One region of the Peribacillus sp. YIM B13472 genome, then DNA from elsewhere that is predicted to be linked to it. Evidence: riboswitches for the same ligand, from Rfam matches in the RefSeq annotation. Region 1 holds a riboswitch; each other region holds the start of a gene.
What was found. A riboswitch is a leader RNA that binds a small molecule or an ion and turns the genes downstream of it on or off. The one in region 1 is predicted to bind glycine.
Positions count from the first base shown of each region.

Region 1 (8,069 bases):
TTCACCCTTTCATTAGGAATGTTACGAAAGTCGATGAATAATCAAAAAGGAGTCGTTTTCCCGATGGTCATGATTGTAGCGAGTGTTTTCATCATGTTCACGATACTAATGATAGACCAGTTTATCATTGATAAAAAGTTTTATAAAGAAGTGGAAGAATCGCTTGTGGCCGACCATCTTGTCCATCTAGCCATCAAGGATGTGACGGCAGAGTGGGGCGAAGAGATCCCAAAAATCATCCAAGGTGAAATTTCATATCCCAATGGTGTGGTGCGGTATTCTTTGATGAAACAAGAAGATCCTTACGTATTTATCGAGTTTTCTTCCACGACTAAAAATGGCCGTGTGGGAAGGGTCATCATTCAATACGATAAAGAAGCGGGGAAAGTGAAAGAATGGTTGGAAAAGCAGGCTGTGTAATGCGTAAAATCAACACTCTTTTAAACGACGCGACAGGTTCACGTGTTCAGGGACCAAGCGAAGGAATAAAAGGAGCGTAAACCGGGCATAATTTGCATAGGGTGATGATTTTATATGTCTACAAATGCTTATATTAAATATTTGACGCAGCAGCTTGTCGAGTATTTTAATCTGACGAAAAAAGAACGAAAAGAAAAGCGCCGTCACAGAAAAGAGGATAAAACTCATGGTATGTCCCATTGGTTTGGCATTGTCCCTTTTGCTTTGTCGATGTTCGTAAGGAAAAATATCAAAAAGTGAAACAGATGTCCCGAACTTAGGACATCTGTTTCTTTTCGTGCTTTACTTATCCCAACGCCCTATCTGAAAGGTAAAATAATCCTCCGTTGATGATGGATATTCTGATGTTGGGTTCATATTGAGCTTTTAGTGCTTCTTTCTCGGTATAATAACTCTCACTTTTTTCGTCCATATCCTTGTAAAAATGCTCCAATAAATTCAAATCATTCTGCCAGCGCAGCATTGCTTCCTCCGCCCAGGAATGGTCATCATCCTCGAAACTGGTCCTGATGTATGTATCCAGTCTTGCCAATCCACTCTTGGGCATGATCAAAGGTGAAAGCGTAAAGGAGTAATCCGGTATTTTTGGGGTGACCTTTACCGGTAAAACCCGATGGTGAAACCTTTCCATGATTTCACCCGAGATTAAATTCAATCCGATCGACATGAAAGTATCTTTTTTACGGTCGCATTGATAGGATATTTTCACATTCAGGGTCAGCCAAGGAAACAAAGGATTATTTCCGCCGCCTTTTGATGGAGGAGTATCCTCAAAAAGTCTAGTATAACCTGCCAGCTTTTTGGTTGATTGAATAATCTGATGAAGGCGTGGGGAGCCAAAATGAATCATTTCTCCCTTTAAATCGGATGGAGCTTGTTCTGGATCGGTAATGAAAGTCATCTGTGCTGGGTTTGGAACGCCACCTGTTTTTTCTAGATAATGCCAATAAAAGGGTCTATTCATTAATTCTTTATCCATTTCAATCGTCAATTGGACTGTAAGGTGGGTTGGTGCATTATCCAGTATTTCACAATCGTTGGCCTTAAAGTAAGTTATTAAAAAATCATGAATTTCCTGTTGCTGCATGAACCTCACCTTCCTTCATTGATTGAGCGAATTGGATTAATGATGAAAAATTATCCATCTTGATTTTCATTTCGCCCTCTGTTTTGGACTCGCCGACCACATCGATTAAATATTCTTCAATGTTGTTAATATCCAGTTTGGTTAGAATATCATCCAATTCTCCAATTACTTTTTCGAATAAATTAATTTTTTCGTATAGTAACTTCAGAATATGTTCTTCTACTGTATTTTTCGTGGCAAAGTTATAAATCATCACATCTTCTTCCTGGCCAAGACGGTGAATCCGTCCAATTCTCTGTTCGAGCCTCATGGGGTTCCATGGCAGGTCAAAATTAATCAAGTGATGGCAAAACTGAAGGTTTATCCCTTCCCCGCCAGCTTCTGTTGCAATTAATACCTGGATATTCTTTTGGAATAATTCTCGCATCCAGTCTTTCTTTCCACGCTTAAAACCGCCCCGGAAAGGAACCGAAGAAATTCCATTCTGCTGTAGGTACCATTGGAGATATAGCTGAGTCGCCCGGTATTCGGTAAAGATAATCACTTTGTCATCAATTTTCTTGATCAGTTCCAAAGCTTTTTCAGCCTTGGAGTTCTGAACTGTTTCATTCACTTTAGAAAATAAATCATCAAGCTTTGCCAAATAGTCAGGGGAAGGCTGATCATATTTTTCTTTCATATTCTTTAATGTATAAAAGACCGCCTCTCTGCTGCTGCATGCTTCCCTTTGAAGAGTGAGAGCCGAAAAGGCGCTTCCTTTTGATCCATCCGAAATAGGCTTGAATTTGGAAACAGCATCGTACAATGCCTGTTCCGTTGGAGAAAATTCAATGGTGATGGTTTCCACATGCCGTTTTGTCCATTCAATGCCAGTATCGGCCCGCCGGTTTCGAATCATGACAGTATTGACCAGTTCCTTTAGGTGTTCATCTTCAATGATGTTCCGGCCTTTCCCTTTATACTTTTCCGAAAAGAGTGAGGCATTTCCCAAGTGGCCCGGTTTCAATAACGAAACGAGGTGAAAAATCTCCTCGACTTTATTTTGAATCGGTGTGGCTGTCAGGAGTAGACAAAATTTCTTTTTCAGATTTTGGACGAATTCATAGTTCTTCGTCTTATTGTTTTTAAGTTTATGAGCTTCATCAATAATGATGAAGTCATATTCCTGAGTGAAAATGATATCTCGATGTGGAGCGCGTTTCGCTGTATCAATGGATGAAATGACAACATCACAGGAGTCCCAAACATAACTTTTTCTCTGAACGACTGCCGGAATATGAAACTTGGTATTCAATTCAAAAGCCCATTGTGTGACAAGGGAGGCTGGAACAAGGATCAATACCTTTTTTACTAGGCCTCTAATCATATACTCTTTTAGGATCAAGCCTGCTTCAATTGTTTTTCCGAGCCCCACCTCATCAGCTAAAATGGCCTTTCCATTCATCTTTTCCACCACTTGCTTGGCTGCTTCCAATTGATGGGGAAGCGGGGTTAACTGCGGAAGGTGCTTGGGCGCCTGTAAACCTTCAAAATCAGGGATGATAAGATTTTCCTCCATTTGAACCGCCAACTTATAAAGCTCCCAATTTCCCCATGGACCGTCATTTTCCATTTTTTGCAGAAACTCGTCATTCCATTCAGAATTGAAGGATATATTGATTTTCATAGAAATAACTCCCTCTTAAATCATAATTTCCTTAATAAAAGGTCAAAACCCGAACATTTCGTATGTGAAGTAAGAAAAATATTTCTCTTCAAAAGATATTGCAGAGATAAGTTTCTTAGGGTAGGATATAAGTATATTTAGAAAATTCCAATTTCCAAATGCTACAAAGAATCTTTGTACATCGATTTTGCAGTTCGCGTTTTCTTAGTATGGGCTATAGGCTCCTAATTTATCCAAGATTACTGAAGGGGATCACTCAAACGGTTTCTGAAGTTTTAGGAGAATTGGCAGAGAATGCTTCCATGATGCTCAAAGGTTTTACCGATGCTTGGGGCTATTTCGCTTCCTTTCATTGGTAGACCATTCATATGCGGGTGAAGATAAGGGGAGAGACTACGGATGTAGCGCCGAAGGAGCAAACTTAGCAGTGAATCTCTCAGGCAAAAGAACTCTTATTGGACGCAACTCTGGAGAGCGCCGCCCGTTTTGGGACGGCCACCAAAGGGGAAAACCTATTACATAGGTAAACTTTCAGGTTTCAGGACAGAGAAAAAGCTCAAACGGGCTTTCTCTGTCCTTTTTTGTGCTTTTTTCACATCATGAATCAGGATATACCTGATGCGTAATGACAAAAGCTTTTGATAATGAAGCCAATTAATTTTAAAAAAATCTGAAGGGGGTCATTTTTTGACCAATTTAAAAAGAACACCACTATTTGAGGTTTATCGTGAATACGGAGGTAAAACGATTGATTTTGGCGGCTGGGAACTTCCTGTCCAATTTTCGGGTATAAAGGACGAACATGAAGCCGTACGTACAAAAGCGGGGTTATTTGATGTTTCCCATATGGGGGAAGTCGATGTTAAGGGTCCTGGGAGCCTTTCCTTTTTACAGAAGATGCTGACTAATGATATATCAAAGCTGCAACAGGGCGGTGCCCAATATACCGCCATGTGTTATGAAAACGGAGGCACAGTTGATGATCTTATCGTGTATAAAAGGGCTGAGGACGACTATCTGCTCGTGGTCAATGCAGCGAATACAGAAAAAGATTTCAATTGGCTGCAAGCTAATTTAACGGAAGATGTCCAAATTACGAATGTATCGAGTGACTATACACAGCTGGCACTTCAAGGACCATCTGCAGAAAAGATATTACAAAAACTATCGGAAAATACTGACTTAAGTGAAATTGGATTTTTCAAGTTCAAGGAAAATGTCCTGATCAACGGTATCTCCACGTTGGTATCCCGTACTGGATACACTGGTGAAGATGGTTTTGAGATATATAGCGACAGTGAAAATGGTCCTGCCCTTTGGAAGGCGATTATGGAAGCCGGAAAGGAAGAGGGGGTTCAGCCGATTGGTTTAGGTGCTCGTGATACCCTGCGTTTTGAAGCGAAACTGCCGCTGTATGGGCAGGAGCTTTCAGCGGACATCACCCCGATGGAAGCCGGTATTGGTTTTGCAGTAAAAGTGGATAAGGAAGTGGATTTTTTCGGGAAAGCCGTTCTTGCTGAGCAAAAGGAGAAAGGAGCTCCCCGCAAGCTTGTGGGAATTGAAATGATTGACCGTGGCATTCCACGTCATGGGTATAAGGTCTACAGCGGTGATAAAGTCATTGGCGAGGTCACGACCGGTACCCAATCACCAACGTTGAAGAAAAACGTGGGATTGGTACTTATCGATAAGGAATTTTCGGTGCTGGATGCGGAAGTCGAAGTGGAAATCCGTTCCAAACGTTTGAAAGCCGTTATCATACAAACACCTTTTTATAAAAAACCACGTAAATAGAGAGGAATGGTCATTAGATGAAACATCGTTATTTACCCATGACAGAGCAAGATAAACAAGAAATGCTGCAAGCGATAGGGGTATCTACTGTTCAAGAACTTTTCAATGATATCCCTGAAAGCGTTCGTTTTCAAGGAGAATACGATATCAAGCCTGCTAAATCGGAACCTGCATTAATGAAAGAATTATCAAGGCTTGCTGCCAAGAATGCGGACCTTAAAAGCTATGCTTCCTTCCTTGGTGCGGGTGTCTATGACCATTACGCACCGGTCATCGTCGATCATGTTTTATCCCGTTCTGAGTTTTATACGGCTTATACACCCTATCAGCCTGAAATTTCACAGGGTGAGCTTCAGGCGATCTTTGAATATCAAACGATGATATGTGAATTGACGGGCATGGATGTAGCTAACTCCTCCATGTATGACGGCGGGACGGCGCTAGCTGAAGCAGCCATGCTTGCTTCAGGCCAGACACGACGCAAGAAGATTCTCATTTCAGGAACCGTTCATCCTGAATCAAGAGAAGTTGTGAAGACATATGCGAAAGGGCAACGCGTGGAAGTGGTCGAAATTCCTTATAAAGACGGTGTGACGGACTTAGCTGCTTTAAGTGAATTGGCGAATGATGACATTGCAGGAGTGATCGTGCAATATCCGAACTTTTTTGGCCGCATCGAGCCATTGAAAGAAATGGAGGAAATCATTCATGGAGTCAAGTCCATGTTTATCGTTTCCAGTAACCCGCTTGCATTGGGAGCTTTGACATCCCCTGGTGCACTCGGTGCAGATATCGTAACGGGGGATGCCCAGCCATTCGGCATTCCAGCGGCATTCGGGGGACCTCATTGTGGATATTTTGCCGTTACTAATAAACTTGTTCGGAAAGTTCCGGGCCGACTCGTCGGTCAAACGGTGGATGAAAATGGAAAAAGGGGATTTGTACTGACGCTTCAAGCTCGTGAACAGCACATCCGCCGTGACAAAGCCACATCCAACATTTGTTCCAATCAAGCTTTGAATGCCTTGGCAGCTTCTGTTGCAATGACCGCGCTTGGGAAAAAGGGTGTCAAAGAAATGGCCGTGCAAAATATTCAAAAAGCGCATTATGCGAAAAAAGCAATCATGGCAAAAGGGGCGGAAGTGATATTTGACGGTCCTTCGTTTAATGAATTTGTCATTAAACTGCCTGCTTCGTTTTCAGAAATCAATAAAAACCTTTTTGAAAAAGGGATGATCGGCGGCTTCGATTTAGGAACGGTTTATCCTGAGCTGAAAGACCATATGCTGGTCGCGGTAACTGAACTTAGAACAAAAGAAGAAATTGATGCACTTGCGCAGGAATTGGGGGATCAACATGAATAATCAAGATCAATCACTCATTTTTGAAATCAGTACTTCCGGTCGAATCGGATACAGTCTGCCAGAAATGGATGTTGAAACTATTCCGCTCGAAGAAATTCTTCCTGCCGGCTACATCCGTGAAGAAGAGGCAGAGCTTCCTGAGGTGTCCGAACTGGATATCATGCGTCACTATACAGCACTTTCCAAACGGAATCATGGGGTGGATTCGGGTTTTTATCCGCTGGGTTCATGCACGATGAAATATAATCCGAAAATAAATGAAAATGTGGCACGCTTCAACGGTTTTGCCCATATTCATCCATATCAGGATCCGGCTACTGTTCAGGGAGCATTGGGACTATTATTTGATCTGCAGGAACACTTAACGGAAATCACCGGGATGGACCAAGTGACATTGCAGCCTGCAGCAGGTGCTCACGGTGAATGGACTGGATTGATGATGATTCGCGCTTTTCACGAAGCGAATGGCGATACAGAACGAACTAAAGTGATTGTACCTGATTCTGCACACGGTACGAATCCTGCCTCTGCAACTGTTGCCGGACTTGAAACGATTACAGTGAAGTCCGATGAAAATGGGTTAGTCGACCTTGAAGATTTAAAGCGTGTTGTCGGACCGGATACGGCGGCATTGATGCTGACGAACCCCAATACATTGGGATTGTTTGAAGAAAACATTTTGGAAATGGCACAACTTGTCCATGACGCAGGTGGGAAGCTTTATTATGATGGAGCCAATCTGAATGCAGTCCTATCAAAAGCACGCCCGGGTGATATGGGCTTTGATGTGGTGCACTTAAATCTCCATAAAACATTCACAGGCCCGCATGGCGGCGGCGGCCCGGGTTCTGGTCCTGTAGGGGTGAAGTCGGACTTGATTCCTTACTTGCCTAAACCGCTTGTGGTCAAACAAGGTGAGCAATTCGTTCTTGATTATGATCGTCCGCAATCCATTGGCAGGGTAAAACCTTATTATGGTAATTTCGGGATAAACGTGAGGGCATATACGTACATTCGGTCAATGGGTCCTGATGGCCTTAAAGCCGTCACCGAGAATGCGGTCATCAATGCCAATTATATGATGCGTAGATTGGAACCTTATTTTGACTTACCATATAATCGTCATTGTAAGCATGAATTCGTATTAAGCGGACGCCGGCAAAAGAAATTAGGGGTAAGGACACTCGATATAGCAAAAAGATTGCTGGATTTCGGGTATCATCCCCCAACCATTTACTTCCCGTTGAACGTGGAAGAAGGAATGATGATAGAACCGACTGAAACCGAGTCAAAAGAAACGCTGGATGCGTTCATCGATGCGATGATCCAGATTGCCAAAGAAGCGGAAGAAACCCCGGAAATCGTTCAGGAAGCTCCGCATACAACCGTTATTAAGCGGCTTGATGAAACTCTCGCTGCAAGAAAACCTGTTCTGCGTTATCAAGCATAGACTGATAGCTTACACGAAAAAAATCCCTGCCTGCCGGCGGGGATTTTTCATGTTTTATGTATTAGAATTCATTAAAGTCCAACAGTTAACTTTCATTTTCCTAGGCCCGCATGATGCACATGAAGGCTTTTTAATTTAAAAGAGCCCATGCGGAGATGGGGTCTTATTTCTTTGCTTTGATTTTCCCGGTCCACATCTTGAAACCGCCCTTTAAGTGAAAAAGTTCCC
Region 1 covers NZ_JBHZPG010000006.1:91,555-99,623, reverse strand. The annotation lists gene comGF (competence type IV pilus minor pilin ComGF) at 1-41, shown strand, start outside; gene comGG (competence type IV pilus minor pilin ComGG) at 34-420, shown strand; gene ACFX4I_RS06930 (YqzE family protein) at 535-720, shown strand; gene ACFX4I_RS06925 (YqhG family protein) at 767-1,567, opposite strand; gene ACFX4I_RS06920 (DEAD/DEAH box helicase) at 1,545-3,233, opposite strand; glycine riboswitch at 3,608-3,695, shown strand; glycine riboswitch at 3,699-3,782, shown strand; gene gcvT (glycine cleavage system aminomethyltransferase GcvT) at 3,921-5,027, shown strand; gene gcvPA (aminomethyl-transferring glycine dehydrogenase subunit GcvPA) at 5,045-6,391, shown strand; gene gcvPB (aminomethyl-transferring glycine dehydrogenase subunit GcvPB) at 6,384-7,841, shown strand; gene ACFX4I_RS06900 (rhodanese-like domain-containing protein) at 8,005-8,069, opposite strand, start outside.

Region 2 (8,069 bases), on a different contig from region 1:
GTAGTGCATCAAATGCTGAAGCTCCTGGAAATATCGGGCTCTGGTCTAAAATGCCAAGCTTATAACTCATATTCTCTCCTCCGCTTTAATTCAAAGTTTACTTATGCGAATAATTATATTTTGACATATCCTATCACCTAAAACATGCTAATGGCAATGGTTTTACTAATAGAAAAAAATATTGTATTGATAGAAAATATCTATCAATTCGATTGTATCTGTAATTGCTGATCGTTTTTCTCAAATTTCCGAATTGATAAAAGAATGTCTTTCCATAATAGAGGGGATTCCATCCCGTGATTTAAATGCGTCAGATAGATGTGCTGCTTTATCTTGATTAAATGTGACACATCCACTTCAATCAAAGTTCCCTGTTCTAACTCTTTTTTAATACATAAGTACGGTAAAAATCCGATACAGCTTCTGCTAAGAATTAGCGACTTCGCCACTTCCAGGTGATCAACCTGAAATTCAATGCGCGGCTCTACTTTGGATACTTCAAAAATTTTATGAACGTGATTCCAGTCAAGCGCACCACACTCAAAAAATACCAACGGCTCCATTGCTAATTCCTGTACTGTTAGCTCAGTTTGAAGTTGAAATGGATGTCCTGGATACACGACTAAACGAATCGAATTATCAAGGGTTTTGTAATTTTGCAGACCACTATGTGTAACATCCTTCATAAAGGCTATATCAACCTGTTTCTGAAGCAATTTTTTCATTAATGCATCATTTGTTGCTGAAATAAATTTAAAGCGTAAATTGGGGTTTTCCTTTTTCCATAGAGGAAGAGCAAATGGAATAAAGTATTGCGATGTAATGATATTAGCCCCTATCGTTATTTCCTCCAGTTCACTTCCTGTTTTCAACTGCTTTTTCCCCTGGTGAAAGGTACGAATAATTTGATCCGCAAATGGAATGAAGGCTTTCCCTTTTTCGGTTAAAATAATCCCTCTCCCTTGCCTCTCAAATAGTACTGAATCGAGTTCACTCTCAAGCGTCTTAATTCTTGCCGAAACCGTTGGCTGTGATAAAAACATTGCCTCTGCGGCTTTATGAAAACTATTAAGGTGAACAACATACATAAAAGCTTCAATATGATCAATATTCATCTAGCCAACTCCTTTTTCCAAAATGAACGCAAAAAGCTCCTGTTCGCTTATCGCGTTCAGGAGCTTTTGGTTGTCCAATCAGCTCATCCTCTTATAATAATTCTTTCTCCGATTTTAATCTTATAAAACCAATAAGTAAAGTGCAATTTAATAAACTGAACAACTAATAAGTCACGATTTTTTTTTGCATTATCTTACAATTTGATATTCAAGGAACACATTACTATTTATGCAGATGAAAATTTCAGGATTCTAAGTAAATAAAACTAATAATTCCATTCTCACCGCTCAAGAAATCGCCCAAGCCCAATCTTCCGTAAATCAGGTTACAATACAGTACAAGCTCAGCAAGCGGAATGATTTTGAGCGTGATCTCGATTAATTGATTCAAAACAAGAAGAAAAAGGCCTATATCCAAATTTAGGAATAGGCCTTATATAACTGTGTTTTTGGTGAACCCAAGCTTTTTTTCAACCCCACTTATTTAATGGCGGTATGCTTTGTGGGAACTTAAACGCATTGTATGGATCATACCTCGTTTTCACTTCCCTAAGCCGTTTGAAATTTTCTCCATAATATGCAGTTGGCCAATCTTTGATTAGAGTATCCGGCCAATTCACATAGTCACCGGTAGTAAATGGCGACAAGGCATGCTTCAGGTCCTTGATCCAACGAATGTTTAGCCGCTCTTCTTCTGGATTGGTCCATGTAGCCTGATACTCCTGGGCGATGATGGCATCGCGATAATAAAAAGCTGTCTCCTTTGGATCTTTAAGGCCCGCCACTCCTCCTAGGGATTGGTGCCAAATGGCTGCATTTTCATTTGGAGCATTTCCTAAAAAATGTTTCATGGTCATGATTGCTTGCTGCGGAAAAGCTTTTTCAATGAAAGATCCTGACCTCTTTCGATACGCCGGTTGATTTCCAGCTGGATAATCAAAGAATCTTACGGCTTCAATGTATGGGACTTCCTTTATCATGACATTTATTGGTGAACCAGTTTTTGTCAAAGGCTTTAATAGCTGCTTCAATCTATGTGACGTTCCAACAAATTCACCTTTAGCAAAAATTTCGTTTGCTTCCTTTGCCTTGAACTCTATTTCTGAAGTTAAGCATTCATCAGCTTGAGGGGCCCAATCCTGCCAGGCTTCAAACACCGCTTCGAAATCTTCCCACCCCCATGTGACGGAGAAAACGGATACCCTTGATACGGGGGTTACCCTGAAAGTAAGAGAAGTGACTATGCCAAAGTTTCCCCCTCCTCCCCCGCAGCATGCCCAAAATAGATCACTATTGATTTTCCTATTTGCTTTAATGAGTTTGGCGCCCCTCTTTCCACACGCCCTTACCATTTCTATTTCAAGCAGATTGTCACAAGTAAGTCCAAAGCGCCTCGTTAACATACCTATTCCACCGCCGAGCGTAAGACCTACAACACCAACACTGCTTTCGGTCCCAGCCGGAATCGTCGTTCCATAGTTCCATAACTTATTATATACTCGCCCTAAATCAGCTCCGGCTTCAATTTTTGCGATCATTTTTTCACGATTGACCTTGATATTGTACATTTCACTTATATCAATGACTAGACCGCCATTCACTAATGAAAAATTTTCATAACTATGCCTGCCGCTCCTAACCCGGAAAGGTGCATGATTTTCCCGGGCCCACTTCAATGAATTCAACACATCATTGGAATTTTGACAAAACACAATGACCTTTGGGAATTTAGAAAAACTTAAGTTATTATTTATCCTGGCACGCTCATACTCAGCATCATTAGGTGTAACGATACGCCCGGTAAGCTTTGTTCTTTCCAAAAGATAACCCCTTCCTCGGGTAAATATGTTACATCCTATGAAAAAACCTGACAGAAAGATACATTCCTCTTGCTGGCCCTCCCTTGTAGTGGGGTCAATTTAGCTTTACTCGTGAATTCAACGGTTTTACTCGTGAATTCCAGCTTTACTCGTGAATTCAACTACTTTACTCGTGAATTCAATGGTTTTACTCGTGAATTCCACGCATTTACTCGTGAATTCCCAGCTTTACTCGTGAATTCCACGCATTTACTCGTGAATTCAACGGCTTTACTCGTGAATTCCAGCTTTACTCGTGAAGTCCACGCATTTACTCTTGAATTCAACGGCTTTACTCGTGAATTCCACGCATTTACTCGTGAATTCAACTACTTTACTCGTGAATTCAACGGTTTTACTCGTGAATTCGACTACTTCACTCGTGAATTCCAGCTTTACTCGTGAAGTCCACGCATTTACTCGTGAATTCAACGGCTTTACTCGTGAATTCCACTACTTTACTCGTGAATTCCACGCATTTACTCGTGAATTCCACGCATTTACTCGTGAATTCAACTACTTTACTCGTGAATTCAATGGTTTTACTCGTGAATTCCACGCATTTACTCGTGAATTCCCAGCTTTACTCGTGAGTTCCACAATTGATCAAAAAAACAAAAAGCCCTTCTCGAATTAAGAGAAGGGCTTTTTTTGTTACCTTATCAGGAAATCTCATCATCGGATCTAACATCCAATGGTGTTCGTTTATCCATTTTCAGCATGTAATAACTTGCTACGACCAAGGCTAGGAAAACGATCCCGACAACTAAGGAAATCCGGGTACTAGGATTGATCCACATACCGACCAGCACCATCAGTAAGAAGGCAATTGTCGCATAGTTACTGTAAGGGGCCAACGGCATCTTGAACGGATGTTTCTCCATTTCAGCGGCATTTACTTTTCTGAATTTAAGCTCACTGATAAGTAAGACAAACCATGGAATCATCCCGGGTAATACACTCGCACTGTACACATAAAGGAATAATTGCGGCGGTGCAAGGTAATTCAGGATAACCCCGATGCCCAATCCTAATAGTACAGCGATCGTGCAGTATGCCGGCACTCCATTTTTAGATACTTTAGCAAAGACTTTTGGAGCTTGGCCATTCAATGCAAGTGTGTACAGCATACGCCCTGCACTGAAAATCCCACTGTTGCATCCAGACATTGCCGCAGTGATTACAACAAAATTGATGATTCCTGCTGCTGCTGTGATACCTATTTTAGCAAAGGTTGAAACGAATGGGCTTCCTAAGTCATCCAGTTGATCCCAAGGGAAGACTGTCACGATGACAAATATGGCACCAATATAGAAAATTAATATACGCCATATGATTGATTGGATCGCTTTTGTTACGGTCTTCGTTGGATCTTTCGCTTCTCCGGCTGTGATGCCGATAAGCTCAACGCCTTGATAGGATGCCACGACCAGGGAAAGCGCAAAGAAGAATCCTGTCCAGCCTCCCGTAAAGAAGCCGCCATTTTCCCATAGATTCGATAATCCAATTGCATCCCCGCCATTTCCTATTCCAAAGAAGATAAGGCCAAGGCCGGCAATGATCATCAATATAATCGTTATGACTTTTATAAGCGCAAACCAAAATTCAAATTCCCCGAAGGATTTAACGGAAATGAGGTTTGCCGCCCCCAAGATGATCATGGCGACCACACCTGGTATCCAAGCAGGTAACTCGGGGAACCAATATTGCATATACAACCCAACCGCGATGATTTCGGACATTCCGACGATTACCCATTGAAACCAATTGCTCCAAGCAGTCATATAACCTGCCAAGGGATGTATATAGCTGCTTGCAAAGGTTGCAAAAGAACCTGTAGTCGGTTCTAAATATAGCATCTCACCCATGGAACGCATGATGAAAAATATAAAAATACCTGCGATTGCATAAGCAAGCATAACAGAGGGCCCGGTCCATTTGATCGTGCTCGCAGAACCCATGAATAACCCGACCCCGATGGTTCCGCCCAAAGCTATCATTTGAATATGTCTTGATTCCAGCCCTCTCTTTAATTCCTTGTTCGACATGATTAACTCCCCCTGATGCAATATCGGTAATGCTTTTCCATCCTTAACACGAACGACTCTCTATTAATTATTGCGGTTAGAAATGCTTTATCGAAAAAAATATCAATAACACTTCAATTATGTTTTCTTATCTTATAATAGTAAATATTCTGTAAAAATACAATTGTATTTTTGAAATAAACAGTTACCAAATATATCTTGGCAATTTCCCTTATCTAAAAATATCATTTCAAAAAAATGATGTTCAATATTTCATAATAGTGATCATCCAAAAAACAATTTTTTCAAGTACCTTAAAAAATATTAAGACCACTATAAAACTGCAGCTATTGCCGTTTTCACTTCAAAAAAACTTGTTGACCTTCCGAAAAATAGATGATAGAATTCCAATATTATTTTATAAGCATAATGAATGATGTAACAGTGGAAGATTGACACTGACAGACATTTCTTCACAACCGCATACAAGCAAGCGATGAATGCTATGGATGACACTATAGCAGGAGCAGCTTCTGGAGAGACTGTACAAGATGCAGCGCCGAAGGATTCACAATCTCAGGCAAAAGGACAGAAGAGTAACGAATGATAGAATTGTTATTCTGAACCCTTTAAGAGATTGGTATTATCCAATCTCTTTTTTTTATTGTCCATTTTGTGATTGGACTTAAAACTACACTCTTGAAAACCAATGGAATAGGCAAGCAGGGCAAGAAATCACGTCCCTCTCTCCAAGACCATGCAGGTTGAAATCATTCACTAACAAGACTATAAAAAACGGGGGCGTAAGAATTGGCTAAACAGGAATTAAAAAGAGATTTAAAAAATCGACATGTACAACTTATTGCAATAGGAGGAACCATTGGCACCGGTTTATTTTTAGGATCCGGAAAAGCCATACAATTAGCTGGACCTTCCATTATATTCTCCTATCTGATAATAGGGATTGCCTTGTTTTTTGTGATGAGGGCGCTGGGCGAATTGCTATTATCCAATGCAGGGTATACATCATTTACTGAATTTGCAACCGAATATGTCGGTCCATGGGCCGGCTTCGTAACAGGGTGGACATATTGGTTCTGTTGGATCATGACCGCAATGGCCGATATCATAGCTGTCGGCGTCTATATGCAATATTGGTTCGATATCCCTCAATGGATTCCGGCTCTAATATGCCTAGTCATTCTGTTAGGATTGAACCTTTTGACCGTTAAGTTATTTGGTGAATTGGAATTCTGGTTTGCCATCATTAAAGTAATCACGATCATTGCCTTAATCATCGTAGGAATCATTCTTTTGATCATCGGCTTCAATACCAATAGCGGAACGGTTTCCGTAACGAACCTATGGAATCATGGGGGCATGTTCCCTAATGGCATTTCTGGATTCCTATTATCTTTACAGCTGGTCGTCTTCTCATTTGTCGGTGTCGAATTGGTCGGGGTTTCCGCAGCAGAAACGGCAAACCCGAGAAAGAACATTCCATCTGCCATCAATAAAATCCCTGTCCGGATTTTACTTTTCTATATTGGTGCACTATTCGTCATTCTCTGCGTCAACCCATGGACACAACTGGATGCCACGAGCAGCCCATTTGTAGAGGTCTTTGCGTTAATCGGCATTCCTGTCGCTGCAGGGATCATCAACTTCGTCGTTTTGACATCCGCTGCTTCTGCATGCAACAGCGGTTTATTTTCAACGAGCCGAATACTTTATACGTTAAGCAGGAATGGCGAAGCCCCTGCTAAACTGGAAAAATTAAATAAACAGGCTGTTCCGAGCAATGCCTTATTAACATCCACAATCGTTGTATCAATAGGGGCATTATTAAGCAAGCTGATACCTGAACAGGCATTTACCGTCGTGACGACCATCAGTGCCATCTGTTTCATTTGGGTATGGAGCATTATCTTGATCTCCCATATCAAATATTCAAAAACAAGGCCTGATCTAAGAGCCGAATCGACTTTCAAGGCTCCTTTTACACCCTTTGTCAATTACGCCATATTAGGATTATTCCTGTTCATCCTTATTGTTATGCTATTCGCTGAAGCAACACGACTATCACTGCTCTTGACCCCAATCTGGTTCATACTTTTGGTAATACTATATAATACTCGAAAAAAATATAGCTAAAGGAAATAAAGCCTTGAACTCACTATGAATTCAAGGCTTTATCTGTTTTATGAACATATCAGGGTCCGGCTGTCTGCGCACAGTTGCTCAAATATATCAGGCAACTGCATTAAATTTTATATCAAAATAGTGTAAGCTATTATATATCATTGGACCTTTTTTAAAAGAAGGTAAATCGGACATGCACGAATTTTCCTTCCCGGTTTGGTTCACCCAGCCATCAGTGGCATTGAAGAATAAACCCCATTGATGGACGTTTCACTTATTTAAAACGGAGGGGTTTGTTTAATGAAGATTATATATATCCTTACTCTAGTTCCTTTTATAGGCATACTAGGATTTCTACCTTTTGTTAATAAAATAGAACCATACGTATTAGGGATGCCTTTCAATATGTTCTGGATGGCTATGTGGGTTGTCCTTACCTCTGCCATATTGGGCATCATGTATAAGCTGGATCCCAGGAATCGGGAAGGTGACCAGAAATGAATATTGCTCTCTTAATCATTTTAGCATTTTTACTTCTATCGATATTTTTAGGGATACGCTCTTCAAAAGGAAAAGATATGGACTTGGAACAATGGACGGTGGGCGGACGTGGTTTTGGTGCGATTTTCGTCTTTCTGCTGATGGCCGGGGAAATCTATACGACCTTCTCCTTCCTTGGCGGCAGCGGCTGGGCATATGGCAAGGGCGCACCCGCTCTATATGTTCTAATTTACATTACTTTGTCTTACGTATTATCCTATTGGCTCCTTCCGGAAATATGGAAATATGCCAAAGAAAATAAACTGATGTCTCAATCCGATTTCTTTGTGAGCAAATATAAGAGTCCCAGTTTAGGAATTTTGGCTGCACTTGTCGGTGTGGTGTCGATGATTCCAGTGATCGTCGTGCAGCTGAAAGGATTGGGA
Region 2 covers NZ_JBHZPG010000009.1:54,981-63,049, forward strand. The annotation lists gene ACFX4I_RS09560 (LLM class flavin-dependent oxidoreductase) at 1-70, opposite strand, end outside; gene ACFX4I_RS09565 (LysR family transcriptional regulator) at 204-1,115, opposite strand; gene ACFX4I_RS09570 (FAD-binding oxidoreductase) at 1,586-2,935, opposite strand; gene ACFX4I_RS09575 (hypothetical protein) at 3,005-3,379, shown strand; gene ACFX4I_RS09580 (hypothetical protein) at 3,336-3,611, shown strand; gene ACFX4I_RS09585 (amino acid permease) at 3,637-5,022, opposite strand; glycine riboswitch at 5,525-5,603, shown strand; gene ACFX4I_RS09590 (amino acid permease) at 5,812-7,155, shown strand; gene ACFX4I_RS09595 (DUF3311 domain-containing protein) at 7,444-7,644, shown strand; gene ACFX4I_RS09600 (sodium:solute symporter family protein) at 7,641-8,069, shown strand, end outside.
Region 2: linked by a shared signal. The riboswitch ahead of ACFX4I_RS09590 (amino acid permease) and the one ahead of gcvT (glycine cleavage system aminomethyltransferase GcvT) in region 1 are both predicted to bind glycine.

Region 3 (8,069 bases), on a different contig from region 1:
TATGAGCTTGCAGTGGGAATCGGCGGGGTGAAGCTGACAACCGAAACGGATAAAGACCAATTAAAAACCGATGCAAAACAAATGATGGAAATCGTTTCATCCGTGCCCCAGAAATAAGATGACCCCTGCAGTTCAACCGATCCGTATTAATGGTTGATTTCTGGAGAGTCTGGTATGATGGGATTATAAAAACTAAGGTGTCATTTAGAGCAGGAGGAATATTCAAATGGAAAATTTACAATCCGTTGAGCAATATGATGCATTGAAAAATGAAGGCAAACATATCTTTCTTTTTTCAGCGACATGGTGTGGGGATTGCCGTGTAATCGAACCGATCATGCCGGAGATTGAAACGAAATTTCCTGACTTTACATTCATTTATGTGGACCGTGATGAATTCATCGATGTGTGTGCGGCTAATGATGTATTCGGTATACCAAGTTTCATCGCGTATGATAATGGTAAAGAGCTAGGCAGATTCGTGAGCAAGGATCGCAAAACGCAAGAACAAATTGAGGAATTCATACAATCACTATAATCAATTTCCCCTTCTCGCTGGGGATTTTTCAATGAAGAGGAGGGTCAGTCATGAAAATGGACAGCACGAAGCTGAAAAATATCCTGAAGGAACGTTTAAAAGATGAAAATCGCACATTCAAATTCGATAGTAAGCAAGATACGTTACGGGTGGAAAATGTGAAGACCGGGAAAGGGATCACCATCGAGTTGCCTCCTGTACTTGCTAACTATGAAAGCGTAAAGGAAAAGGCCATCGATGAAATTATCTATTACGTGGAAGAGGCCCTGAATGTGATGGGGGGAGAACACAGCATGGAAGGCAAGGAGAAATTCATTTTCCCAGTCATCCGCTCGACCTCCTTTCCAATGGAATCGGAAGAAGGAAATCCATTTTTATTCGATGAGCATACGGCTGAAACCCGGATTTTTTATGCCCTTGATTTAGGGAAAACCTACCGTCTTATAGATGAAAAGATGATTCAACGGGAGAATTGGCAGGGTGACAGGATCCGTGAAATTGCCCTTTTTAATGCCCGTTCCCTCTCCACTGAAATGAAGTCGGATATCGTTGCAGGTAATGCATTTTATTTTTTGAACACGAATGATGGATATGATGCCAGCAGGATCCTGAATGAATCATGGCTTCGGGAAATGAAGGACAAGATCGAGGGAACCATGGCTGTGGCCATTCCCCATCAGGATGTCATCATCATTGCCGATGTGAAGAATGATACGGGTTATGATATTCTTGCGCAAATGGCGATGAGCTTCTTTGCCAGCGGACATGTTCCGATAACGGCCCTATCATTTCTTTACGAAGAAAATGAGTTGGAGCCCATCTTCATTATGGGTAAAAACAAAAAGCGTGAACAATAATATATTGAATCACATAAGGACCGTGTCAGCATCTGACAGCGGTCCTTTTAAAGTTTAATAGAGTTTATGACTATTAGAGTTGATATTTATTTTTTTATCGGTGATAATATAATTGTAATATTTTGAAAATATGGAATAAAACAATAGAACGAGCGGATGAACGTTGTGGGAGAGTGCAAAGGATTGAGTCACCGAAGGAGCAAGTTCCAAAAATATCCCTTGGAGCAAATCTCTCAGGTAAATGGAACTGCAGCTAGACGCAACTCTGTAGAGCGCGTAGGAATGTGCCGCCAACGGGGAAATCTCCATGACCAAAATGGAGTTAAACTCTAAGGTAAAAAGACAGAGAAGGGAGCGGTAAGTTTACGGAACCCTTCTCTGTCCTTTTTTATTTGGCTTTTTACATATAGAAGGTTTGCAGCGATCATGGAACTTACTAATATGCTAACCAACTTGAAATAAGGGGGAGAATACTCGTGAACGTGAAAAGCAAATTAATGAACATGCTGGAAGCCCGTAAAGGGGAAATGGTTCAAATCCGCCGTCATTTACACGAGAATCCGGAGCTATCCTTCAAAGAAGAGAAAACGGCAAAATATATCATTGATTTTTATAAGGGGAAAGATGTATCGATTCAAACGAATGTAGGAAATGGATTAGGGATCATCGTGACGATCGAAGGCGGAAAACCAGGGAAAACGATAGGTCTCCGTGCCGATTTCGATGCACTGCCGATTACAGAAGAAGCGGAGGTTCCGTTCCGTTCAAAAAATGAAGGTGTCATGCATGCCTGCGGACACGATGGGCATACCGCTTATTTATTGGTACTGGCAGACTGCATCAATGAGCTGAAAGATTCCCTATCAGGTACGATCAAAATAATTCATCAACATGCAGAAGAAACACCCCCAGGAGGAGCAAAAAGCATTATGGAATCAGGGTATTTGGATGAACTGGATGTTGTTTTTGGAATCCATTTATTTCCATTTCATCCAGCAGGGGTGGTCGGGTATCGCAGCGGCTATTCGATGGCTGGACGGACCTATTTCAAGTTAGCGATAAAGGGTGTAGGCGGCCATGGTTCCTCCCCGCATATGGCTAATGATACCATTGTGGCAGGCGCCCATTTCGTGACAGCCGTACAAACCGTAATCAGCCGTCGCTTGAACCCTTTTGATATGGGCGTAGTCACAATCGGCTCTTTCGATGGAAAAGGAAGCTTTAATGTCATTAAAGATCGTATAGAAATTGAAGGGGATGTTCGTTATATGACAGCAGAGACCCAACAGCTGATCGATAAGGAAATCCACCGGATCGTTAAAGGGATAGAAACGGAATTTGATGTTCAGTGCGAACTTACATATGTGCCCGATTATCCTCCGTTATATAATGACCCTGAACTGACTGGATTCGTGAAAAATAGCCTGGAAAGCATGGATGACAAAGATATTAAGAAGGTTGTGGAATTTCCGGTTTTCTCGGGTTCGGAGGATTTTTCATATTATGCAGAAAAGATTCCTGGCTGCTTCTTTTACATTGGCTGTAAACCGAAAGGGGTGGAGAAGGCCTATTTCAATCACCATCCTAAATTCGACATTGATGAAGATGCCCTTTTGATCGCTTCCAAATCAGTGGCGCAGGTTGTATGCAGTTTTTATGAATGGAAATAGTCCCTTTGGTCATTCTTTGCAAAAAAAACGCAGAAACCCACAAAACACCGTTCGGTATTAACGAACGGTGTTTTATGGGTTGCGGCAGGTATTTGGATGCCGCCGGCGGTTTCATGAAGGATGTTGCAATGGATTGGCCAGTCTGCTTCCAAGGCTGCATGAAAACTTAATCTCTTTGTAAACGCGATTTAACAGCGGTGTTTTATTTAAATAGTAGACTAGGGGCTAATGTTATTTCCCAATGGATAGGTTTAAACTCATTCCAGAAGGGGTTTAAAAGGGTAGGAGTTCTGCGAAATACGTTAAATTAGTTAGGAATGAGATAAAAAAATAGGTACTAACCCCAATTCAGCTTAAAATTTCTCGATATTTTTAAAATAACTGGTAGAATTAGTTACATAACTACAGATGTAGAAAGAGTGATAGTTTTGAAATGGCTAAATAAGATGAAAAAATGGTTCCAAGCAGAGGAAATTATTGAAATCGAAGAAATTATTATAGATGAACCGCTTGATGAAGAGACATTAAGGAAAATGGATTTTTCGAAGCTTTCGAAGTCAAAGGAAGAAGAAATAAAGGTTTATAATCAAAAAGTGGAAAAAATGTCACAGACGCCAGACCCGGATACGAAAATCCTGTTTCAATATCCAAAAGGACAGTTCAAGTTTCCGCTCATTCCAGACCGGGAGCAGAATAAAAGAAAGCCTAGGGAAAGAAACAGGGAAGACAACGAACCAAAACAGGGGAAGAATGTGACCAAAGAAACAACGAGAAGGCCTGCAAGGGATACTGAACCAAAACGGAGAAGCATCGACCGGGAGGAAACCTCAAAAATAGTCCCGTCAAATACTCCATTCCGCCCAACGGAAATCCCTTCACCCATTTATGGGTTCCGTCGTCCGGAAAAAAAAATAGTCCCTTCTGAAGAAATTGTCGAATATGAATTGGAAAGCAAAATGCCCATCTTTAAAAAAGAAGGACCTGATATCGAGATTCCGGTATCGATCCCTGAAATCTCAAAAGAAGTGTCACATGAGGAAATGACGATAGAACCATCCGTTCTTATACCGGAACAAGCAGAAGAAAAAAGGGAAGATTCGGAGATACCCGCTTTTTTTCGCAGGAATTCCAATGAGTCACTGCCAGAAGAAGCAGTAAGCGAGCCTGACATAATTGAGCCTGCGGTGGAAAAAGAGGCCATTGAACAGGACCAAGTCGATTTTGGACGCGAAGTCGCTGTATCCATCATGGAACAGGCGGACGACACACCGCCTGAAGCTATATCTGTTCCTGGGGAGGTTGCTGCACAATCAAATCAACCATCCGTTCGTCAAGGGACACTGCCTGAAGATTCATCTGAGGCAATACCTGAAGTGCAGCCAAAACGTCCGAAAAAACATATCCCATTTAATGTGATGATGCTTAAGCAAGATCGGGAAAAAAACAGCTTCATGAATAAAATGATGCCGGAAAAAAAAAGCCTTAATTCGGAAAGGGCAGTAGTTTCACCTGATAAGCGACCAATGAATGATGCAGCTGAAATGGAGACAGGACAAGCGAAACCATCCGCCATTCCTGAACGGAAACAGGAGGAAGGCAGAGTTATGCCGAAAGAGCGGACTCCGGTCATTACACCAACCTTTTTGGACACTAAGGCTGGTTCGGAAACCGCCGCCGTGCCTGAAAATACAGTTGAATCCAATATTGGTTCCAGCCTGGTCACTAAGCCGCTCTTGGAGCAGGAATCCCCCATTTCCGGAAATGGGTATCATGAAGCAGTTCATACAGAGGCTGCAGCAGAAAGTGGCCAGGGCGATACCCCGGCAGTTTTTGGCTCCGTGGAAGCGGAGGATAATCCATATTATGTGTTTCCTAATATTGAATTGCTGACACCTCCCACATATGCAGTGCATGATGATGAGTGGCTCGAGGAACAGACTTTATTACTTGATGAAACATTGAAAAATTTCAATGTCCGTGCAAAGGTCGTCAATGTCACTCAAGGACCGGCAGTAACTCGTTTCGAGGTGCATCCGGAGCCGGGAGTGAAGGTGAATAAAGTGACGAACCTGATGGATGACATCAAATTAAGCCTTGCTGCTCAGGATATGCGGATGGAAGCGCCCATTCCCGGTAAACATACAATTGGCATCGAGATTCCGAACAGGAAAAGCAAACCGGTATTTTTGCGTGAGGTTTTGGAAAGTACTGAGTTTCAAGAGCATGAATCACCGCTTGCTGTCGCTTTAGGACTCGATATATCCGGTCAGCCGATTATCACGGATTTGAGAAAGATGCCGCATGGATTGATAGCCGGGCAAACGGGATCGGGGAAAAGTGTCTGTATCAACACGATGCTGGTCAGCTTGCTGTATAAAGCTACGCCGCAGGAGTTGAAATTACTGTTGATCGATCCGAAAATGGTCGAGCTCGCCCCATATAACCGGATCCCGCATTTGGTCAGTCCGGTCATAACCGATGTAAAAGCCGCTACGGCTGCGTTGAAATGGGCTGTAGAGGAGATGGAACGGCGTTATGAATTGTTTGTACATGCCGGTGTGCGTGATATCACCCGCTTTAATGACCAAGCGGAAAAAGCCGGTCAATATTCAAGCAAGCTGCCTTATATCCTGGTGATCATCGATGAGCTTGCGGATCTAATGATGATGTCCCCTGCTGATGTAGAGGAAGCGATTTGCCGGATTGCGCAAAAGGCCCGTGCCTGCGGCATCCATTTGATTGTAGCCACTCAAAGACCATCAGTCGATGTCATAACTGGATTGATCAAGGCAAATATCCCGACAAGGATCGCTTTTTCGGTATCTTCACAAGTGGACTCCCGTACAATCATCGATAGCGGCGGTGCAGAAAAATTATTGGGAAGAGGAGATATGTTATTCGCTGAAAACGGCTCGTCGAAAACGGTGCGCCTGCAAGGGACTTTTGTGAGTGATGAAGAAATCGATCAAGTCGTCAACCATGTTAAACTGGAGCAGCAGCCGAAATACCTGTTTGAACAGGAAGACTTGCTGAACAGGGCCGAGGTCACGGAAGAAGCGGATGAACTGTTTTTCGAGGCCTGTGAATTTGTCGTGAGCCAGCAGGCTGCATCTGCATCGAGTGTCCAAAGGCGCTTCCGTGTCGGTTATAACCGTGCAGCGCGTCTAATAGAAATGATGGAGCAACGGGGAGTCGTTTCCGAATCCAGGGGCTCAAGGCCCAGGGATGTATTGATTACGGAAGAAGAACTGGAATTTTTACATGTTAATTAAGAGAACCTAATAAAAGGAAATTGAATATAATGTGAAAGGGTGAAAACCCTTTTTTATCACCTTAATTGAGGGAAAAACCAATGATTTGATAAATTGGCATCTGCCTGACATGGATGAATGAATAAAAAAGTGATATAATAGTTTATTGTTGATGAATGATTGAAAATAAGAGCTTGAAAAACCTATTAAGAAATTGCGTTACTAATAAGTCTCGTAATGGAAAAAACAAATAAAAGATGACGTCATATACTGTCATACAGGTAGACGATTGGTGGAGGTTCGCTTTATGACTGCTTACCATTTTGTGGGAATTAAAGGGTCGGGTATGAGTGCTCTTGCACAAATACTGCATGATATGAATATTGAAGTGCAGGGTTCCGATTACGAAAAAGAATTTTTTACACAATTGGCATTAGAAAAAGCCGGGATTAAAATCCTTCCTTTCAGCGAGGAAAATATTCAACCTGGAATGACCATCATTGCAGGAAATGCGTTTCCGGATAGTCATCCGGAAATCGTGAAGGCAAAAGAACTTGATTTGCCGATTATCCGTTATCACCGCTTCCTAGGTGATTTCATGAAAAATTTCATCAGCGTGGCCGTTACGGGAGCGCATGGTAAAACATCGACGACCGGCTTGCTTGCCCATGTAATGGGGGGCGCTAAACCGACATCCTTCTTGATTGGGGATGGGACGGGTAAAGGAATCGCGAATTCTGATTACTTCGTATTCGAAGCATGTGAATATCGCCGTCATTTCCTTTCCTATTATCCGGATTATGCAATCATGACGAATATCGATTTTGATCATCCTGATTATTACGCCAATGTCGAAGACGTGTTCGAGGCTTTCCAAACGATGGCCCTTCAAGTCAACAAAGGCATCATTGCGTGCGGGGATGATGAGCATTTACCACATATTCAGGCGAAAGTACCGGTTATTTTTTACGGATTTGCAGAAGGAAATGATTTTCAAGCGAAAAATGTTTCCGTCACTCCGGATGGCACGACTTTTGATGTGCATGTAAGGAACAATTACTATGATACATTCACTATTCCTACTTTTGGAAAGCATAGTGTGTTGAATGCACTTGGTGTCATTGCACTTTGTAAATATGAAAACTTGGATACGGAAGCTGTGAAAGCCCAATTGCGGACTTTTGGCGGAGTTAAACGCCGGTTCTCCGAAAAGGAAATCGGAAGTCAGATCATCATTGATGATTATGCACACCATCCGACCGAGATCTCTGCGACTGTTGACTCGGCGCGTCAGAAATATCCAGAGCGTGAAGTTGTTGCGGTATTCCAGCCACATACTTTCTCGAGAACTCAGGCATTCCTTGATGAATTCGCCGACAGCTTGAATTTGGCCGACAAAGTATACTTATGTGAAATTTTTGGATCTGCTCGTGAACATCAAGGGAAGTTATCGATTGAAGACCTTCAAGATAAGATTCCCGGTGCCGAGCTGATTACGGAGAACACAACATCTATATTGCAACATCATGAAAACAGTGTCGTGTTATTCATGGGTGCGGGGGACATTCAAAAGTTCCAGGCAGCCTACGAGCATTCACTGCAGGTAAAATAAAAAAAACGACCATCCGTTAGTAGCGGGTCGGTCGTTTTTTTTATTGGTATTTAAGTTATTTTAAATTTTCTGGATTTAAATTTTCCAGTTCCGGTAAAACGAAGCGTCCGTCCTTACGTATCAAGACGTCATCAAAATGGA
Region 3 covers NZ_JBHZPG010000008.1:115,393-123,461, reverse strand. The annotation lists gene ACFX4I_RS09010 (hypothetical protein) at 1-117, shown strand, start outside; gene ACFX4I_RS09005 (thioredoxin family protein) at 227-538, shown strand; gene ACFX4I_RS09000 (DUF1444 domain-containing protein) at 589-1,395, shown strand; glycine riboswitch at 1,552-1,655, shown strand; gene ACFX4I_RS08995 (amidohydrolase) at 1,878-3,065, shown strand; gene ACFX4I_RS08990 (DNA translocase FtsK) at 3,494-6,337, shown strand; gene murC (UDP-N-acetylmuramate--L-alanine ligase) at 6,624-7,928, shown strand; gene ACFX4I_RS08980 (aminopeptidase) at 7,984-8,069, opposite strand, start outside.
Region 3: linked by a shared signal. The riboswitch ahead of ACFX4I_RS08995 (amidohydrolase) and the one ahead of gcvT (glycine cleavage system aminomethyltransferase GcvT) in region 1 are both predicted to bind glycine.

Region 4 (8,069 bases), on a different contig from region 1:
TACTAGGAAAGATAAAAAGAGAGGAGGTGCAATAAGACCTGTAGATATATGAGTCTATCTTTGGATTTGTACAATTAACGCCATATTTTCAAAAAGGTTGGTAGATCTGTTTCAAAAAAACTATATCTAGTACCTAACCAAGAAAGCGCTTACATCTGTAGGGCAGTTCCCCAGTACGTTAATAATTCACACTCATTGAAGGACTGACCCTTTATTGGAAAAAAATCCAAGTATCCTATAAAAGTAGAAAGTGGGAATTCGTATGCAGGAACAAAAGTTGGATAGAGGGCTAAAAAACAGGCACGTACAACTCATCGCTATTGGTGGGGCAATCGGAACGGGATTATTTCTTGGAGCAGGAAAATCTATTCATTTAGCCGGGCCATCAATTTTAATTGCTTACATGATTACAGGCGTCATTTGCTTTTTAATCATGCGCGCACTTGGAGAACTACTCTTATCTAATTTGCACTATCATTCCTTTGTCGACTTTGTAAGAGACTATTTAGGTAATATGGCTGCATTTGTAACCGGCTGGACCTACTGGTTTTGCTGGATTTCAATCGCAATGGCCGACTTAACGGCAGTTGGTCTTTATACTCAATATTGGTTTCCCTCTGTACCACAGTGGATGCCAGGGTTAATTGCTCTTGTCATTCTGCTATTTATGAACCTTGCAACCGTAAAACTTTTTGGCGAAATGGAATTCTGGTTCGCATTAATTAAAGTCATAGCTATTCTAGCACTAATTGTTATTGGTATTTTCATGATTATTAAAGGCTTTTCCACTGATTCAGGCGCAGCAAGTTTCACGAATCTATGGAGTCATGAAGGTATGTTCCCAAATGGAATAAATGGTTTTGTCCTCTCATTCCAGATGGTAGTGTTTGCGTTTGTTGGCATTGAACTTGTAGGACTAACAGCAGGTGAAACTGAAGATCCTGAAAAAGTTATCCCCAAAGCGATCAATAATATTCCTATTCGGATTATAATTTTCTACATTGGCGCACTTATTGTCATAATGAGTGTTTATCCGTGGAACGCAATCATCCCAACGGAAAGCCCATTTGTCCAAGTATTTGTGGCTGTAGGTATCGCTGGAGCTGCTGGTATCGTCAATTTTGTCGTCCTTACATCGGCTGCTTCTGCATGTAACAGCGCAATCTTCAGTACAAGCCGGATGGTATACTCACTTGCCAAAGATAAAAATGCACCTGTACCGTTTGCAAAACTTAATGACCGTAAAGTGCCTTCCAATGCATTGCTCTTTTCAACTGTTGTCATTTTAATTTCCGTTGTTTTGAACTATTTAATGGCTGAAGGAGTATTTACCTTAATTACAAGTATTTCTACAGTATGTTTCATCTATATTTGGGGAATTACAGTCATCAGCCATTTGAAATATCGTAAAACAAGACCAGATCTAGTGAAAAAGAACAAATTTAAATTACCACTTTATCCATTTTCCAATTACTTGATCCTTGCTTTCCTAACATTCGTCCTTGTTGTTCTTGCACTTGCGAACGATACTCGTGTTGCCTTATTCGTAACTCCTGTTTGGTTTATTATGCTGATTGCGATTTATAAGGTGCGCAAAACGAAGGTAGAACAGGCGAATCAGAGAGAGGTAGCGGGGAATTAAAAGGCAAGAAACCCTTTTGATTCTATTAACGGTGTTTGTCCAGATAGCTGACGCTCCATATTTTCCAACTCGGTGAGAAAAAAATCTCCGTTATAAAAAGCTTTAAGATATCTGGATGATCATATTATAATTTGAAAAAATATTTTAGAATAGTTTTGTTAGCGCTTTCAAAAATGCTTGACATAATTATTATCAACAACTATTCTAAATGTACCAAATTGAATAAGCGGATGACAGTTGTGGGAGAGTGCAAGCGACAAGCCACCGAAGGAGCAAGTTCCAAAAAGACCCTTGGAACAAATCTCTCAGGTAGATGGAACCACAAATGGACGCACCTCTGGAGAGCGCGTATAAACATATACGCCACCAAAGGGGAAAGGCTCTATTAAAAAATGGAGCTAAACTCTCAGGTAAAAGGACAGAGAAGGGTAGAGAACGCTACGACCCTTTTCTGTCCTTTTTTGCGTGCAAAAAAGGTTGTAAAGCATACTGTTTTTAACAGTTTTCATAGAAAAGTAGGCTTGTAGCGGGAAAGAAGCTTTAGTGTCTAGTACCGTGTTAAAATTCAGAATTGAGTAAAAATTCAGCAATAACGTTTAGGAGGAAAATAAAATGAGTTTACAACAAAATGATTCAACCATTTTTGAAGCGATTGAGAAGGAAGGACAACGTCAACATCAAACACTGGAATTGATTGCATCAGAAAACTTTGTTAGCCCTGATGTATTAGAAGCCATGGGAAGCGTGATGACAAATAAATATGCAGAAGGTTATCCAGGAAAGCGCTATTATGGTGGATGTGAATTTGTCGATGTGGCAGAACAAGCAGCTATTGAGCGCTTAACAAAACTTTTTGGTGCCAAATATGCAAATGTTCAGCCTCACTCAGGTGCACAAGCCAATTTCGCAGTTTTTTTCGCACTGCTTCAGCCTGGTGATAAGGTGATGGGAATGAACCTTTCACATGGTGGCCACTTAACTCATGGAAGTCCAGTCAGCGTTTCAGGAAAATGGTTTGAAGTTGTGTCTTATGGAGTTAGAAAAGATACTCAGTTAATTGATTATGATGAGTTGGAAGCTATCGCAAAGAAAGAACAACCTAAATTGATTATTGCAGGGACAAGTGCCTATCCAAGAACGATTAATTTTGCACGTTTTAGAGAAATAGCTGATCAAGTTGGTGCAAAACTTATGGTGGATATGGCTCATATAGCCGGACTGGTGGCTGCTGGTCTTCACCCATCCCCAATCCCATATGCAGATGTTGTGACAAGTACAACACATAAAACATTAAGAGGACCGCGGGGGGGAATCATTTTAACGAATGATGAGGTAATGATTAAAGCGATTAATAAATCCGTATTCCCAGGAATTCAAGGCGGTCCACTAATGCATATCATTGCAGCAAAAGCAGTTGCTTTCAACGAGGCTTTACAACCAAGCTTTAAGGATTATGCGAAACAAGTCATTGAAAATGCTGCAACACTTGGAGAAACATTAAAAAATGAAGGTGCAGCCCTTGTTTCTGGTGGAACAGATAATCATATTGTCCTTTTAGATTTGCGTCCGTGGAATTTAACAGGAAAAGAAGCGGAGAAATTATTAGAAGACGCGGGCATTACTGTTAATAAAAATACGATTCCCTATGATCCAGAAAAGCCCTTTGTTACGAGCGGTATCCGAATGGGGACAGCAGCTTTAACAACTCGAGGCATGAAGAGGAAAGAGATGGTGAAAATTGGTGAAGTGATTGCAACCGTTCTAAAGAGTAAAGGTAATAAAGACGTTCTTCAGAAAGCAAGAGAAACAACCAAAGAGATTTGTGATGTTTATCCGTTATTTCAACAGCCAACCACTGTGTAATGAAAGGGGCAGATTAACTGAGCAACGGCCATGGCAGCTGGGACAATCGTTGAGTTGAGGAACTCCAAAGAAAGCCGTGAAACGAAAGACATTGCATTGAATTTCACGATTGATTTGTGATCAAGTCGTACATGTTGAAGTTCCTTCCATCAAGCTGAATGTGATTGGAACCTCCTTTACATCTTCAGTAGCCGACATGTCCCTTACAGGGATTGAGAGCCGCATTGTAATGAGATTATTCAAGCTTTGTATAAAAGATTTACCAAGGATCCTTCGAGATATGTCTTTTGGAATCCTGGCAATGAAAGTAACCGGTAACAGGTGAAAGAACATCTATTTAGCAGAAAATCATAATTGGGGGTAGAACATGGGTATTGAAACAGCATTAAAGCAAACACCGCTTTTTGAAGTATATAAGAAATACGAAGCAAAAGTTATAAATTTTGGTGGCTGGGCTCTACCGGTTCAATTTACCAGCATTTTAGAAGAGCATGAAGCTGTTCGAACAGAAGCAGGACTTTTTGATGTTTCTCATATGGGAGAAGTACTTGTGGAAGGGAAAGATGCCGAGAGTTATATTAACTACCTTGTTACAAACGATGTAACAAAGCTTGGCATCAATCAAGCACAGTATACCGCAATGTGTTATCCAGACGGTGGAACGGTCGATGATTTATTAGTTTATAAATTAGGAAATGAAAAATATTTACTTGTCATTAATGCTGCAAACATTGAGAAAGATTACGAATGGATGAAGCAGCATGTAAAAGGAGAGATGGAGCTCCAAAATATTTCGGAAGACATCGCTCAGCTTGCCATCCAAGGACCAAAGGCAGAAAGCATTTTGCAAAAGTTAACGGAAATTGATTTATCAGAAATTGGTTCTTTTAAATTCGCCCAACATGTCAACATCTCGGGGATTACTGACGTACTTGTATCCCGTACAGGTTACACAGGAGAAAATGGATATGAACTTTATTTATCTGCAGACAAAGCGGTAGCACTCTGGGAAAAGATCTTAGAAGCAGGAGCCACGAGTGGATTAAAACCATGCGGACTTGGTGCACGGGACACGCTTCGGCTGGAAGCACGTCTTGCACTCTATAGCCAAGAACTAAGTAACGATATCAGCCCGCTTGAAGCAGGAATCGGCTTTGTCGTAAAGACGAACAAAGAAAGTGACTTTATCGGAAAATCTGCTCTTACAGAACAAAAAGAAACTGGATTAAAACGAAAATTAGTAGGGATTGAAGTAACAGGCCGGGGGATTCCGCGTCATGGTTACAAGGTAATTTCTAAAGATGGAGAGGAAATAGGTATTGTTACATCAGGAACTCAATCACCATCTTTGAAGAAAAGCTTAGGTCTTGCCTTGGTATCAGCCAATCAAGCTGAAGTGGGGACGCCGATAAAAGTGGAAATCCGAAATAAACAGATTGAAGCCGTTATTGTTAATGCACCATTCTACAAAAGGTAAGCGGAAATAATTTAATAGAGTTATCGTGTAGTTTTCATGTGTCGCTTTCCGTTACCTTGCATGCAGCCTGGAATCGACTACCTAAGAGTAAAATCACCTAAAATATATTCTGAATTATGAAAAAATAAAAAAACAAAAAGAAAAGAAAAGGGGAAAATACAATGACGAAATTATTATCAAGTTTTCGATATAGCAAAGAACATGAGTGGGTGCAACAATTAGAAGGAAACCGTGTTCGTATTGGAATCTCGGATTATGCACAAAAGGCGTTAGGTGATATCGTCTTTGTTGAAAATCCAACGATTGATGATGAAGTAACTGTCAATGAATCGATGGGAACGATTGAGTCAGTTAAAGCAGTTTCCGAACTTTACTCCCCTGTTTCAGGTACAGTAGTTACTGTAAACGAAGAGTTAGAAGGCGCTCCAGAGACGATTAACGAGCATCCATTTGAAGCAGGGTGGTTAGTCGAAGTAGAAATGTCCAATCCAGAAGAATTAGACTCACTTTTAAACGAAGATGAGTATCAAGCATTTACTAATGAAGGAGAGGAATAATATGACAGCCACTTATAGATACCTTCCTGATACGAAACAAGACCAAGATGAGATGCTCACATTTTTAAATATTTCTTCTATAGATGAGTTATTTGAAGATATTCCAGCTGAAATCAGACTGCAGGGTGAGCTAAACATCCCAAAGGCGGTTCCTGAACCGCTTCTTTTGAAAAGAATGAACCAGCTTGCTACAAAAAACAAAAATGCGAATCATTATCCGACTTTCCTCGGTGCGGGTACATATGATCACTACATTCCAAGTGTGGTGAACCATATGATTTCACGCTCCGAATTTTACACGGCCTATACACCTTATCAACCGGAAATCAGTCAAGGTGAATTACAAGCAATTTTTGAATTTCAAACGATGGTCTGTGAGTTGACAGGAATGGATGTGGCTAACTCTTCCATGTACGATGGTTTTACATCGCTTGCAGAAGCTGCATCACTTGCAGTTGCAGCTACGAGACGTTCGAAAGTTCTTGTTTCCAAAGCGGTACATCCTGAATCCCGTGCTATTTTACATACAGTAGCAGGAGGTCCGGGATACACAGCTGAGGAAGTAAACCTAGCTGATGACGTTACAGATTTAGGGAAGCTGCAAGAACAAATTGATAAGGACACTGCTGCCGTTATTGTTCAATATCCAAATTTCTTCGGTTCCATTGAGGATATAAAAGCAATTAAGAAAATTGCGGAAGAAAAAGGTGCCCTTTTAATCGTAAGCGCCAATCCCCTTGCACTAGCACTCTTGCAGGCTCCTGGGAAACTTGGGGCAGATATTGTGATCGGTGATATGCAGCCATTAGGAATCCCGATGTCCTTTGGCGGTCCACACTGCGGCTATTTTGCGGTAAATAAAAAACTCATGCGCAAAATCCCAGGACGAATTGTAGGCCAAACAGCAGATGAAAAAGGACAGCGTGGATTTGTGTTAACACTTCAAGCACGTGAACAGCATATTCGCCGTGATAAAGCTTCATCGAATATTTGTTCCAACCAGGCATTAAATGCTCTTGCCTCTTCTATTTGTATGACATCACTTGGAAAGCAAGGGATTCGTCAAATGGCACAGCTAAACATTGAGAAAGCTGATTACATGGCGAAAACTCTAGAACAGAAGGGCTATACCATAATCAATGAGGCACCATTCTTCAATGAGTTTGTTGTCGGGCTTCCACGTTCGGTAAAGGAAGTCAATGCAAAACTTCTTAAGGCCGGGATTATCGGTGGATTTGATTTAGAAAGTGATTACGGTTTTGAAAATAAAATGCTGCTAGCTGTGACTGAGCAGCGAACAAAAGAAGAAATTGACCAATTTGTTGATGCTTTGGAGGCGATTGTAAATGGTTGAATATAATGAGTTAATTTTTGAAATAAGTCGTCCAGGACGGGTAGGTTCAAGTATTCCGGATAGTGACGTTGACTATGTTGATACAAATGAAAAATTCCCAAAGCATTTAATCCGTGACGAACCTGCAGAGCTCCCAGAAGTATCAGAGTTGCAGCTTGTTCGCCATTACACAGCGCTCTCTAATAAAAACCATGGAATCGATAATGGATTCTATCCACTGGGTTCTTGCACGATGAAGTACAACCCGAAAATAAATGAAGATGTGGCACGTTTGGAAGGCTTTAGCCGCATTCATCCCTATCAGCCCGTTGAAACAGTACAGGGTGCATTAGAAGTTTTATATGAATTACAGGAAGAGCTAGCCGTCATTACAGGAATGGATGCTGTAACATTACAGCCATCAGCTGGGGCTCAAGGGGAATGGACAGGTTTAATGATGGTTAAGGCGTATCATGCTGAAAAAGGCGAAACCAGAACGAAAGTACTTGTTCCAGACTCAGCGCACGGTACAAATCCTGCAAGTGCAAGTGTTGCTGGTTTTCAAACGATCACGATTCCATCCGATAAAAATGGATTAGTCGACCTAGAAGAATTAAAGAAACATGTAGGATCTGATACAGCTGCGCTAATGTTGACGAATCCGAATACTCTTGGACTTTTTGAAAAAGAAATAGTGGAAATCGCTCAGGTTGTTCATGAAGCAGGGGGCCTATTATATTATGACGGAGCGAATGCCAATGCCATTTTAGGTAAAACAACACCAGGTCAAATGGGCTTTGACATCGTGCACTTAAATCTTCACAAAACATTTACGACTCCTCATGGAGGTGGCGGTCCAGGGGCAGGTCCTGTCGGTGTGAAAGAGAAACTTACTCCATACTTGCCAGTTCCGCGCATAGAAAAAGAAGGTGATAAATATGTGCTGAACGCTAATTATTCGCACTCTATCGGAAGGGTAAAAGGGTATTATGGAAACTTCGGAATTCTCTTGCGGGCGTATACTTATATTCGCACGATGGGGCCTGAAGGGCTTCGCCAAGTATCAGAAAGTGCCGTGCTTCATGCTAATTACCTTCGTAAAAGATTGGAGCCATACTTTGAAGCGCCATATTTACAAATTTGCAAGCATGAATTTGTCCTATCCGGATCCAGACAGAAAAAGCTGGGTGTAAGAAC
Region 4 covers NZ_JBHZPG010000022.1:5,210-13,278, reverse strand. The annotation lists gene ACFX4I_RS16705 (amino acid permease) at 263-1,642, shown strand; glycine riboswitch at 1,970-2,074, shown strand; gene glyA (serine hydroxymethyltransferase) at 2,255-3,505, shown strand; gene gcvT (glycine cleavage system aminomethyltransferase GcvT) at 3,873-4,982, shown strand; gene gcvH (glycine cleavage system protein GcvH) at 5,144-5,539, shown strand; gene gcvPA (aminomethyl-transferring glycine dehydrogenase subunit GcvPA) at 5,541-6,893, shown strand; gene gcvPB (aminomethyl-transferring glycine dehydrogenase subunit GcvPB) at 6,886-8,069, shown strand, end outside.
Region 4: linked by a shared signal. The riboswitch ahead of glyA (serine hydroxymethyltransferase) and the one ahead of gcvT (glycine cleavage system aminomethyltransferase GcvT) in region 1 are both predicted to bind glycine.